Regions from separate parts of the Pantoea sp. CFCC18177 genome, predicted to be linked through region 3. Evidence: predicted binding sites of a transcription regulator. Region 3 holds the regulator's gene; each other region holds the start of a gene.
The links. The regulator CRP, encoded in region 3, controls carbon source genes, mostly activating them, when cyclic AMP is high. The targets are predictions, from matches to a motif close to ATGTGANNNNNNTCACAT.
Positions count from the first base shown of each region.

Region 1: the regulator CRP is predicted to act here: its motif matches at 2,454-2,471, upstream of ACPUC8_RS00595 (PTS mannitol transporter subunit IICBA).
Region 2: the regulator CRP is predicted to act here: its motif matches at 2,124-2,141, upstream of ACPUC8_RS00915 (glycoside-pentoside-hexuronide (GPH):cation symporter).

Region 1 covers NZ_JBNBPL010000001.1:136,222-140,430, reverse strand. Annotated here, with positions in the region: gene mtlD (mannitol-1-phosphate 5-dehydrogenase) at 1-242, opposite strand, end outside; gene ACPUC8_RS00595 (PTS mannitol transporter subunit IICBA) at 335-2,260, opposite strand; gene ACPUC8_RS00590 (DUF3053 domain-containing protein) at 2,741-3,454, opposite strand; gene ACPUC8_RS00585 (gamma-glutamyltransferase family protein) at 3,614-4,209, opposite strand, start outside.
Region 2 covers NZ_JBNBPL010000001.1:209,695-213,903, reverse strand. Annotated here, with positions in the region: gene ACPUC8_RS00920 (glycoside hydrolase family 31 protein) at 1-634, opposite strand, end outside; gene ACPUC8_RS00915 (glycoside-pentoside-hexuronide (GPH):cation symporter) at 631-2,010, opposite strand; gene tpx (thiol peroxidase) at 2,307-2,810, opposite strand; gene ycjG (L-Ala-D/L-Glu epimerase) at 2,964-3,950, shown strand; gene mpaA (murein tripeptide amidase MpaA) at 3,919-4,209, opposite strand, start outside.
Region 3 covers NZ_JBNBPL010000028.1:47,249-51,457, reverse strand. Annotated here, with positions in the region: gene ACPUC8_RS22145 (hydrolase) at 1-394, shown strand, start outside; gene ACPUC8_RS22140 (YheU family protein) at 397-615, shown strand; gene ACPUC8_RS22135 (phosphoribulokinase) at 677-1,546, shown strand; gene ACPUC8_RS22130 (OsmC family protein) at 1,620-2,024, opposite strand; gene crp (cAMP-activated global transcriptional regulator CRP) at 2,313-2,945, shown strand; gene ACPUC8_RS22120 (YccS/YhfK family putative transporter) at 3,004-4,209, shown strand, end outside.

The sequences.
Region 1 (4,209 bases), on a different contig from region 3:
TCAACCTCAGCAATTAGCGTCACGATGTCGTCGCTAGTGCTATTAACGGCGCTGACGCCGGTCACCATTTCAACTTTTGCCTGCTCGCCAACCACATGAACCGGATACTCATGACGGGCGTTAAGGGCATCAAGAACCACCTGATTGACATCCGCGAACACCAGTTCAATACCGGCATCAGCCAGTAACTTACCGATGAAACCGCGGCCGATGTTACCTGCTCCAAAATGTAACGCTTTCATAAATTTGACCCATATCAAATGACGAAAGGGCGGGCAAATCCGCCCCGGAAATGTGGGACGGGCTTGCCCGCCCCAGGGAGTTAAAACGTGGTTTACGCTTTAGGCGACAACAACGCCAGCACTTCTTCAACGCTGGTGGTGTTCGCCAGCTTCTCAATCACGCTGTCATCATCCAGCGCGTTGGTCAGGCTGGTAATCACCTGGATGTGTTCGTTGTTGCGTGCCGCGATACCGATCACCAGGCGCGCAACGTCATCCGCTTCTTCACCAAACAGCACACCGGCGGGATACTGGCAGAACACGATACCGGTTTTCAGCACGCGATCTTTGGCTTCCACGGTACCGTGCGGTACGGCGATAGACTCACCCAGGTAAGTCGGGGTCAGCTTCTCACGCTCCAGCATCGCTTCGACGTATTCCGGCTGGACGTAACCGCCTTTCACCAACTGCTCACCGGCAAAGCGAATCGCCTGCTCTTTGTTGCTGGCGGTCAGGCCGAGGAACACGTTGTTTGCACCGAGTTTGAACAGATTGGCACTGCCGTCGTCATAGCTGTCTGCCAGCGTGGTCTGCACCGTCTCACGATGTGCTTCGCTGCGGTTGGCGGCCACCAGACGCTCGGTCAGGTTGCTGTACAGCGCGCTGTCGAGGAAGTTGTTCAGCGAAATATGCTGCGCTTGCGGCGCCTGGCGCATCGCACGTTCGGTCAGATCGCGGTGGGTGATCACCAGGTCAACATCCCCCGGCAGCGAGTTGATCGCGCTGTTGGTCACCGAAATATTGCTCAGACCGGCATCCTGCACTTTCTTACGCAGCACACCTGCACCCATGGCGCTGGAACCCATACCGGCATCACAAGCGACGATGATTTTACGCACGTGGCTGACGTCAACGCTGTTGGCATCGGCAATCACTGGCGAACCCGCAACGGTCTGGCCTTTTGACTGCGCTTTCATATCACGCATGCGCTGGGTCGCGGCTTCGATATCGTCATCTTCTTTCACTTTGCTGGTTTTCAGCAGGATAGAAGAGACCACGAAGGAGACAGCAAACGCGGCGATGATGGCAGCGATGTTAGCGAAGTAAGCCCCTTTTGGTGTCATCGCCAGCACAGCCAGGATTGAACCTGGAGAAGCAGGAGACACCAGGCCGCCGTTCAGCACGGTCAGGGTGAACACACCGGTCATACCACCGAGGATAACTGCAAGCAGCAGACGCGGTGCCATCAGCACATACGGGAAGTAAATTTCGTGGATACCACCGAGGAAGTGGATGATCGCCGCACCGCCTGCAGACTGTTTGGCGCTACCGCGACCAAAAATCATGTAAGCAACCAGCACGCCCATACCCGGGCCTGGGTTAGCTTCAATCAGGAAGAAGATAGATTTACCGGCTTCGCTCGCCTGCTGGATGCCCAGAGGAGAGAAGATGCCGTGGTTGATGGCGTTGTTGAGGAACAGGATTTTCGCTGGCTCAACAAAGATCGAGGTCAATGGCAGCAGGTTGTTCTGCACCATCAGGTTTACGCCCGCCGCAAGGATGTGCGACAAACCTTCTACCAACGGACCGATGCCGATGAACGCCAGCAGCGCCAACAGCATACCGATGATACCGGCTGAGAAGTTGTTAACCAGCATCTCGAAGCCGCTTTTGATCTTACCATCAACCATACGGTCAAAGGTTTTGATCGCCCAGCCGCCCAGTGGACCGGCAATCATCGCGCCGAGGAACATCGGCATATCTGCACCGACAATCACGCCCATGGTAGTGATAGCACCGACCACGCCGCCGCGATCGCCGCCCACCAGACGTCCACCGGTGAAACCGATCAACAGTGGCAGCAGGTAAGTGATCATTGGGCCGACGAGTTTCGCCAGCGTTGCGTTAGGAATCCATCCGGTTGGGATGAACAGTGCTGTGATGATACCCCAGGCGATAAACGCACCGATGTTTGGCATCACCATGTTACTCAGAAAGCGACCAAAGCTCTGGACCTTGACCTTCGCTGATGAGGACATAAACCCACCCCTTATTGAGACGCGCTGCAATAAGAGCGCGGTTGTTTTTGTTAAGACTTTTATTGAGCCATTCCGGCGCGGGCCGTGGCATCACTGTATGCACGCGGACTCTAGCACTAGTTTATTACGCTGCGTAGCATCCGGGATAAGTGTGATGCAGATCACGCAATATTGGGGTGGTTGGGGTGCTATAAGGTGACGTAGATCACACTATTGGGGTGTAAGAAAAGTACGGTGGCGAAATATTAAGCAAAACAAGGTGATAAATGTGACTTAAGTCACCTTTGCAAGGATGAGGTTTGTCTCGTAAATGTGATTTGGATCACAAACATTTTTTGGTCGAAAATGCGCCAGATCACACTCTGTCTACGCAGAAAAGTCAGTTGTAAGGAAGTGACGAAAAATCTGAAAAGAAGGACGGAGGGATAACGACTGTAGGGGCGACCGTCTGGCCGCCCGGCATCAGGTTACATCGCGCGGTTACAAACCACCCTGCACGGCATTTTGCGCTTGGGTCAGTGCTTGTGCATTGCTGGAGAGGTTGCTCATTAGCGTGTTGTACTGCGTGGCTTGATCCTGAGTTGGGAACTGCACGCCGCCGTCGTTAAAGCTCACGCGAGTGCCCTGTGATTGCAGATAGTCACCGGTTTGCACCGCCGCCTGGCTCAATGCCTGCAGCTGAGGCAGCAGGGGAATCAGGGTACTGGCAGGCTGCGTCACCACTTTGGCATACACGTTGTCATACACTTTTTTCAGATCGTCGGGCTGCTTTAGCGTGGCTTTGCTGCTGTCGGCCTGCATTTTGGCGCTTTGAATCTGTTGCGACAGCACACTCAGGTTGCCGCTCGCCTGGCGCAGAGAATCACGGCGGGTCAGATAATCTTGCGGTACACGGATTGCCGCCAGCTCATCCACCACGGGACGCATGCCTTGTTCAACCGCTTGGTTGGCCTGCTGAGAGAAGCCATACAGGATGGCGTAGTCGCTGGCGTAGTTACCGAAGGTTTGCTTCTGGTTTTCGCTCAGGCTGGGCAGATGTTCACCGCTACGCATGGCGGTGTTCTGCAGGAAATCGGTGAAGGCTTTACGTTGATCGCCTTCTTTATCGCCACAGGCGGTAAGTTGCAGCACTACCAGTGCGCTGACCATAAGCATGCCGGTACGCATCCAGATGCGGGATAATCCTGACGCCATGTTGAACTCCTGTTATGGCTATATATACGATTCAGTGGGAATGGTCCTAAAGAATAGTGCAATGGCCTGGCGTGTACAACGGCTGGCGGTCGCCATAAATGGCGACCTCACAAAGTTGGATGCAATTTTTCGTAGGGTGCGCATTAATGCGCACCGATATTAAAACACCAGTGCCTGCCCATCTTTGCGGCTTTCGGTGGCGGCAATGTAGAAGCCTTGCGAATCGCGCACAATCGCCTGCGCACCGCCGAAATTGTAGCTTTGCAGCGGATCTTCCACCGTAATCTGGTGCCCCATCTCACGCAGCTTCGCCAGCACGTTACGATCAATCCCTGGTTCCACCACCACTGCGCGGCCTTGCTCGACACGCCAGCGTGGGGCATCAATCGCCGCCTGCGGGTTCTGTTTATGCTGCATGATGCGCAACGCCAGCTGCAAATGCCCCTGCGCCTGCATCGGTCCGCCCATCACGCCGAATGACATCAATGGCTGGCCTGCGGCATCCAGAGCAAATGCCGGGATAATGGTGTGGAAAGGGCGTTTCCCGCCTGCCACCACGTTGGGATGCTGTGGATCGAGTGAGAAGCCGCAGCCACGGTTTTGCAGGCTGATGCCGGTATCCGGTACCACAACACCAGAGCCAAAGCCCATATAGTTGGACTGGATGAACGACACCATCATACCGCTGGCATCGGCGGTTGAGAGGTAGACGGTGCCGCTTTGCTGCGGTGAACCGAAGGTAAAATCACCGGCCT
Region 2 (4,209 bases), on a different contig from region 3:
CCGTCACTTCGGCCTGCCAGCGCGTGCCGTTTTTACCAAAGGTCACTTCACCGATGGCCGGGTTATGCCACAGTAAGCCATAGCCCAAACTCGACACCATAAACGGCACGCTGGCCTGTGAGTTGCGCTGTGCCAGCTCCAGCGTGCAGCCTTTCAGGTCGAGGCAATCTTGCTGATACTGACCCATGCCATAGATTTTCTCTTCCGCACGGGCTTCAAAGCGCACGCTCAGTTGATATTTCCCTCCTGGAATCGGTCTAAAGGTGCGCGCATCCAGTTTCAGGGCGCTAATGTATTTGTCCTGGCTCTTCTCGCTGGCTCCAATGCCTACGGTGCTGCGCTGACGCCAGAACTCTTCCAGAAGCAGTTCTCCGTGCTTATTGTAAAATGCCAGCTGGCCGCGAATATTCAGCGTGACGGTGATATTGCCGTTACGCAGGCTCAGAGATTCGTGCTCGCGCTGGATTTCCACCTCACAAGCAGCAGGTGATAACAACGCCCAGTCATGGTCGATCAGTTCTGGCTGACAGGTGGCTCGAACTCGCAGGCTATGCGCACCCCAGGGTTCGATAACTAGTGTCTGACGGTCAAATGTCCAGATAATACGCTGGGATTCGGCGCGTAACTCGCTCATGACAACTCCTGTGATTGTAAAAGGGGGGAAGCAGTTGCAGCCGGTTGGGCTGACACTTTGTTCTGATTGATGGTGCGCATGGTGGCATCGTTAAGTTTGTAGCCGCGCATTGCGAATGCGCTTAACAGTGAGAGCAGGCCGGGAACTACTGAAAACAGCGCCACGATGGCCATCATGGCGGCGGGCTGCTGATGCGGTGCCTGTGCAACATAACCGCTCAGGCCTAGCGTCCAGCCAACAATCGCGCCGCTAATGGCCATGCCCATTTTCAATACAGCGAGCAGAGTGGAGAAGACGGTGCCATCAAGACGCTTACCCTGACGATATTCACCGTAATCCACCACGTCGGCCATCATCACCCACATCAACGTGGTGGTAACCTGATAGAAGCTGGAGACGATGAACGTCATGCCGACCAGTAGCGCCAGCGATCCGGGCAGGAACACGATACTGATACTTAACACGCCAGCAGTGATGGCGCTGAGTGTAAAGGCGGTGATTTTGTTCAGGCGACGCGTCAGCAGTTTAGCCAGCACGCTACCCACGCTTTTCCCGACAATATGCGCGGCCAGTAGCCACATGAAGAGACTGGCATTTCCCAGAAAATAGGTGACGTAGTACATCATCGCGCCAAGCCGCACCACACCGAACGAGATATTGCAGAACACCAACAACGCGACCACACGCCACTGATCGTTACGCAGCAAATCGCGAAGATCGGCAAGAAAGTTGCCGTGGTTAGCGGGAGCATTGATACGTTCGCGGGTGTTAAGAAAGCAGATAAAAAACAGCAGGGTTGCCACCGTTGCCATAATCGACATGGCTGCGAAGTAACCCTCCAGTTTGTTACCGCCGCCGAGCCAGGTTGCGAGCGGGATCATCAGGAAAGTGGACATCGCGCCACCCAGCGTAGCCAGGAAAAAGCGCCATGATTGCAGGGAGATACGCTGATTATCATCGGCGGTGATAATCGCGCCCATTGAGCAGTAAGGAATATTGATGGCGGTGTACATCAGCATCATCAGGCTGTAGGTCACAGCGGCGTATATCATTTTTCCGGTGAGCGACAGGCTTTCTGGCACCGCATATATCAGCATACAACTGGCGCCAAATGGCACCGCCAGCATCAATAGCCAAGGGCGGAATTTTCCCCAGCGGGAACGAGTTCGGTCAGCGACCATCCCCATCGCCGGATCGATAACCGCATCGGCGACGCGCGCCAGCAGAAAAAGCGTGCCGACAAAAATCGCGGGTAGGCCCACCACATCGGTGTAATAAAAGGTGAGAAAGATGATGACGTTATCAATGGCGATATGGCTAGCCATGTCGCCAAGACCGTAACTGATTTTTTCTTTAAAGGATAAGCTTGCTTGCATGAAGACTCCCGCCTGTCTTTGAATCGCTGAAGGGCAATTGACGGTTAGTTATAGGTAGCGAAGGGGATGCAAACAATTGCGGGATTTGTTACGGGATTTATGTTTTTTTATTAATGTGATACGGGTAACAAGAATAACAGGAAAAGCACAACGTGGCGGGGGGAATGCTGCGTATCAAGATTAATCAATAGCTTAAAAAAGGTCTGTGCAGCCATCGCCATAAAAAAAAGCACCGAAAAATTAATCATTCGGTGCTTTCTGTTTCGCCTCAACGGCGGTATTTCAGTCCGGTATAATTACTTCAGTGATGCCAGCGCAGCATCGTAGTTTGGCTCTTCGGTGATTTCGTTCACCAGTTCGCTGTAAACCACTTTATCGTTCTCATCCAGTACGACAACGGCACGTGCAGTCAAACCTTTCAGTGGGCCATCAGCAATCGCCACACCGTAATCTTCTTTGAACTCGGCACCACGCAGTGCTGACAGCGTCACGACATTGCTGATGTTTTCCGCGCCGCAGAAGCGAGACTGAGCAAACGGCAGGTCTGCTGAAATGCACACCACCACGGTATTGTCCGCTTCAGCAGAACGTTCATTAAACTTGCGCACTGAAGTGGCGCACACGCCGGTATCAATACTTGGGAAAATGTTCAGAACTTTGCGTTTACCTGCATACTTAGAAAGGGATACGTCACTAAGATCTTTAGCCACCAGGCTGAAAGGTTTAGCTTGTTCGCCTGCCTGCGGGAAGTGACCTGCAACGGGGACTGGGTTACCCTGGAAGTGAACATTCTGAGACATACGATTTCCTTTTAAACGAAGAATTAATCTGGCATTAACCTACCAGAGCAGATATAGCGTTTGTTTATGACATAATTTTGAAGGGTTTACGAGTGCATTTCGTGGTGAAGACCGAGCCGGTTCGCAATTAAGTGGCAGATTTAAGGAGAATGAATGAGAACAGTGAAGAGTTATCCGGAAGCCTGGCCGTTGCATTCGCCGTTTGTGATTTCACGCGAAAGCCGGACAGAAGCGCATGTGGTGGTGGTGGAAATCGAACAGGACGGCATAAAAGGTATCGGTGAAGCTACGCCTTATGCGCGTTATGGCGAGAGTGAAGAGTCGGTGCTGCAACAAATTGCCTCGCAGCTGCCTGCGATACAAAACGGCATGACGCGTGCAGCGCTGCAACAGGCATTGCCTGCAGGGGCTGCCCGTAACGCCCTTGACTGTGCCTTATGGGATCTTGAGCGTCAGCAGCAGGGTAAAACGCTACAAGCACTGTGTGAAGTCCAACTGGCCGATAGCGTAGATACCGCGCATACCGTCAGCATAGACACGCCCGAGGCGATGGCCAGCAGCGCGCTGGCGCTGTGGCAGCATGGTGCGCGACTGTTGAAGATCAAACTCGATAATCACCTGATCAGTGAACGGCTGGTGGCGATTCGCACGGCGGTGCCGGAAGCCACGTTAATCGTTGATGCTAACGAATCCTGGCATGCTGAAGGGCTGGCGGCGCGTTGCCAGTTGCTGGCGGATTTGAACGTTGCCATGCTGGAACAACCGCTGCCTGCCGCTGAAGACGCCGCGCTGGCCAACTTTATTCACCCTTTACCGATTTGTGCCGACGAAAGCTGCCATACGCGTGAACAACTGGCACAACTGCAGGGTCGCTACCAAATGATCAACATCAAGCTGGATAAAACCGGGGGGTTAACAGAGGCACTGGCGCTGGCGAAAGAAGCCCGGCAGCAGGGCTTTGCGGTGATGCTGGGTTGTATGCTCTGTACCTCGCGCGCCATTCGGGCGGCACTGCCGTTAACGCCAATAGCAAAATTCGCCGATCTTGACGGCCCAACCTGGCTGGCCGCCGATGTTGAGCCGTCACTGCACTTCTCACAGGGTGTGCTTAATCTCGCAGTTGCCAACGCAGCAGATTAATCATCGCTTCCAGATAGACTTCGGTGGCTTCATCGACCGAAATCGGCGGCATCTCGGCAGTAATGCACAATAAGCCGAGATCGTCGCACCAACTGCCAAATGAGCCTGGCGTGGCGTAACCCACGCTGCTCACCACCGGCAACTGCGTTTGTTCCGCCAGCCACTGCGCTAAAGTGCTGTGATGTGGATCATCGATACAAGCCAGCGGTTCGTGCCAGGTGACCACCCAGCTCGGTTTAATCTGGTGAATCAACTGGCA
Region 3 (4,209 bases):
GAAACAGAATGCCACGCGTAAACTGCTGGCCTGGCCCGGCACGCTGCCGGTGGAACTGAGCCAGCTGCGCGCCTTTCGCCGCATTCGTGAGTTCGATGATGCGATTACCGCACGCGCGCACGGTTTTCTGGATGCCAATGACTATTATCGACGTGCCAGCGCCATGCCGCTGCTCAGCGGCGTACGCAAGCCGTTGCTGGTCATTCACGCCAAAGACGACCCGTTTATGACCGATGCAGTGATACCGCAACCAGAACAGCTGTCACCCTCCATTGAATATCAGCTGACGCAACAAGGCGGTCATGTTGGTTTTGTCGGCGGCACCTTGCTGAAGCCGAAAATGTGGCTGGAACAGCGTGTGCCTGACTGGCTTTCAACCTATCTGGATGTGTGATCGTGATTATTCCCTGGCAAGAACTTGAAGTGACAACGCTGGAAAACCTGATTGAAACCTTCGTGTTACGTGAAGGCACCGATTACGGCGAGCAGGAGCGCAGCCTGGCGCAGAAGGTGGCCGATGTGCGCCGCCAACTGGAACGCGGAGAAGTCGTGCTGGTGTGGTCTGAACTGCATGAATCAGTGAATATCATGCCAGCGCGAGATTTTCGCGGTTAATGCACCGCGCGGCAATTCGTGGTAACAATGCTCATCGCCGGACCTCACAGGGAGTTCTGTTATGTCAGCCAGGCATCCAATCATTGCCGTTACCGGTTCCAGCGGAGCCGGTACCACCACCACCAGCCTCGCCTTCCGTAAAATATTCCAGCAGTTTGATCTGCACGCTGCGGAAGTGGAAGGTGACAGCTTCCATCGCTACACCCGTCCAGAGATGGACATGGCGATCCGTAAGGCGCGCGATCTGGGTCGTCACATTAGCTACTTTGGCCCCGAAGCCAATGACTTTGGTTTATTAGAGCAGACGTTCAAGCACTACGGAAAAACCGGTCAGGGCGAATCGCGCAAGTATTTGCACACCTATGATGAAGCGGTGCCGTGGAATCAGGTGCCGGGCACCTTTACGCCATGGCAGCCGCTGCCGGACAACACCGATGTGCTGTTCTATGAAGGGTTACACGGCGGTGTGGTGACGCAACCGCATAACGTGGCAGAGCATGTGGATCTGCTGGTGGGTGTGGTGCCGATTGTGAACCTGGAGTGGATTCAAAAGCTGGTGCGCGATACCAGCGAACGTGGGCATTCTCGTGAAGCGGTGATGGATTCGGTGGTGCGTTCGATGGAGGACTATATCAACTACATCACGCCGCAGTTCTCTCGCACCCACATCAACTTCCAGCGCGTGCCGACCGTGGATACCTCCAACCCGTTTGCCGCACGTGAGATCCCTTCACTCGACGAAAGTTTTGTGGTGATCCATTTCCGTGGTCTGGAGGGGATTGCCTACCCTTACCTGCTGGCAATGATTCAGGGCTCGTTCATTTCACACATGAATACGCTGGTGGTGCCGGGGGGCAAAATGGGGCTGGCGATGGAATTGATCATGACACCGCTGGTGCAACGGCTGATCGAAGGTAAACGGATTGAATAATCCAGAATTTCTGTAGCGGCACGATGTAAGGCGTGCATCACACCGCGCGATAAATCGCGCCGCGACAGTAGGATTACAACTCTACCACTTCATAGCTGTGGGTGATTTCCACACCTTTACCCAGCATGATCGCCACCGAACAATACTTCTCAGCGGAGAGATCAACCGCGCGGGCCACGGCTTTATCACTCAACGCTTTGCCGCTGACAATAAAATGCAGGTTGATGTGGGTAAAAATACGTGGCGCTTCTTCACGGCGTTCAGACGTGAGCTTCACCTCGCAATCGGCCACATCATTACGGCCCTTTTGCAGGATAGACACCACGTCAATCGCGCTACAGCCGCCCGCCGCCATCAGAACCATCTCCATTGGACTCGGCGCTTTATCCCCTGAATTACCGTCCATTAATACCTGATGGCCAGATGAGGATTCTCCGAGAAAGGTTAACCCCTCCACCCATTTCACTCGTGCCTGCATTATTCTTTCTCCTGAAGTGGCTATTTTGCCGCCAGAGTACGCTTTCAGTTGATAAACAGCAATCCAGACTCTTCCGCCTGTTGCTGAAGCGAGACAACAGAAGACAGCTTGCAAAAGCTGTGCTACAAACAGTGCTGAAAATATTTTCGTCGTAACAGACGAAGGCGGGAAGAATCAAAAGCGTAGCTTAAGAATCACCCGGAAATAAAACGCTCGACGATTACACCGCCTGACAGGGAAAACTGCCCCCTGTGCTTTGGGCACGATTACAATAGAGGATAATAGCGAATGGTTCTCGGCAAACCGCAAACAGACCCTACACTCGAATGGTTCCTGTCCCATTGCCATATTCACAAATATCCGTCAAAGAGCACGCTCATCCATCAGGGTGAGAAAGCGGAAACGCTGTACTACATCGTGAAAGGTTCCGTTGCGGTTCTGATCAAAGATGAAGAAGGCAAAGAGATGATCCTCTCCTACCTCAATCAGGGAGATTTCATCGGCGAACTCGGCCTGTTTGAAGAAGGTCAGGAACGTAGTGCCTGGGTACGTGCCAAAACTGCCTGCGAAGTGGCTGAAATTTCCTACAAAAAATTCCGTCAGCTGATTCAGGTAAACCCGGATATTTTGATGCGACTCTCGTCGCAAATGGCGCGTCGTCTGCAAATCACCTCCGAGAAAGTGGGCAACCTTGCCTTCCTCGATGTGACGGGCCGTATCGCGCAAACACTGCTTAATCTGGCCAAACAGCCAGATGCGATGACTCACCCAGACGGGATGCAGATTAAAATCACCCGTCAGGAGATTGGTCAGATCGTGGGTTGCTCACGCGAAACCGTGGGGCGCATCCTGAAAATGCTGGAAGATCAGAACCTGATCTCCGCACACGGTAAAACCATCGTCGTTTACGGCACCCGCTAATTTCTTATCACCCACGGCGTGATGGCAACATCGCGCCGTTTTTGTTTGCGATGAGCTGATGTGGCGCCGAATCATCTATCATCCTGAGGTCAACTACGCCCTGCGGCAAACGCTGGTGCTGTGCCTGCCTGTGGCACTTGGCTGGCTGTTTGGCGATCTGCAAAAAGGCCTGTTGTTCTCATTAGTGCCTGCCTGCTGCAACATGGCCGGTCTGGATACCCCGCATAAACGCTTTTTCAAACGTCTGATTGTCGGCGGTTCGCTGTTTGCCATCGGCAGTTTTTCGATCCAGTTGCTCACGGATTATCAGATTCCGCTGCCGCTCATACTGTTTGTGCTGCCGCTGCTGATTGGTGTCACCGGTGAAATTAGCCCGTTACATGGCCGCTTGCTGCCAGCCACCCTGATTGCCGCCATCTTTAGCCTTAGCCTGGTTGGAAGGATGCCGGTTTGGGTGCCGCCGCTGCTGTATATCGGCGGTACGTTCTGGTACGGCCTGTTTAACTGGTTTTGGTTCTGGCTGTGGAAAGAGCAGCCGATGCGTGAAACCCTGAGCCTGCTGTATCGCGAACTGGCAGATTACTGTGATGCGAAATACACGCTGCTGACGCAACTCACCGATCCTGAAAAAGCGTTACCGCCGCTACTGGCACGCCAGCAAAAAGCCGTCGATCTGATCACCACCTGTTATCAGCAGATGCATATGCTCTCGGCCAACCGCGATAACAGCCATAAGCGTCTGACGCGAGCGTTTCAGGTGGCGTTGGATTTACAGGAACACATTTCGGTGAGCCTGCATCAGCCGGAAGAGGTGCAAAAGCTGGTCGAGCAGAGCCACGCTGAGGCGGTGATCCGTTGGAATGCGAAAACCATCTCCGCGCGCCTGCGCATCCTCGCCGATGCGATTCTCTATCATCAGTTGCCGGAGCGCTTCCATATGGAGAAGCCACTCGGGGCGCTGGAAAAAATCGCGCGCCAGCACCCAGATAATCCGGTCGGCAACTTCTGTTACTACCACTTCAGCCGTATCGCACGCGTCTTACGCACGCAGAAGCCGTTGTACACGCGTGACCTGATGGCGGATCGTCAGCGCCGTCTGCCGTTCTTCCCCGCGTTGCGCAGCTATCTGTCATTGAAATCTGCCGCTTTACGCACCGCCGCACGCATCTCGGTGATGCTAATGTTCGGCAGCGCAGTCGCGCTGTTCTTCAACATTCCTAAGCCCTACTGGATTCTGATGACCATCATGTTTGTCAGTCAGAAT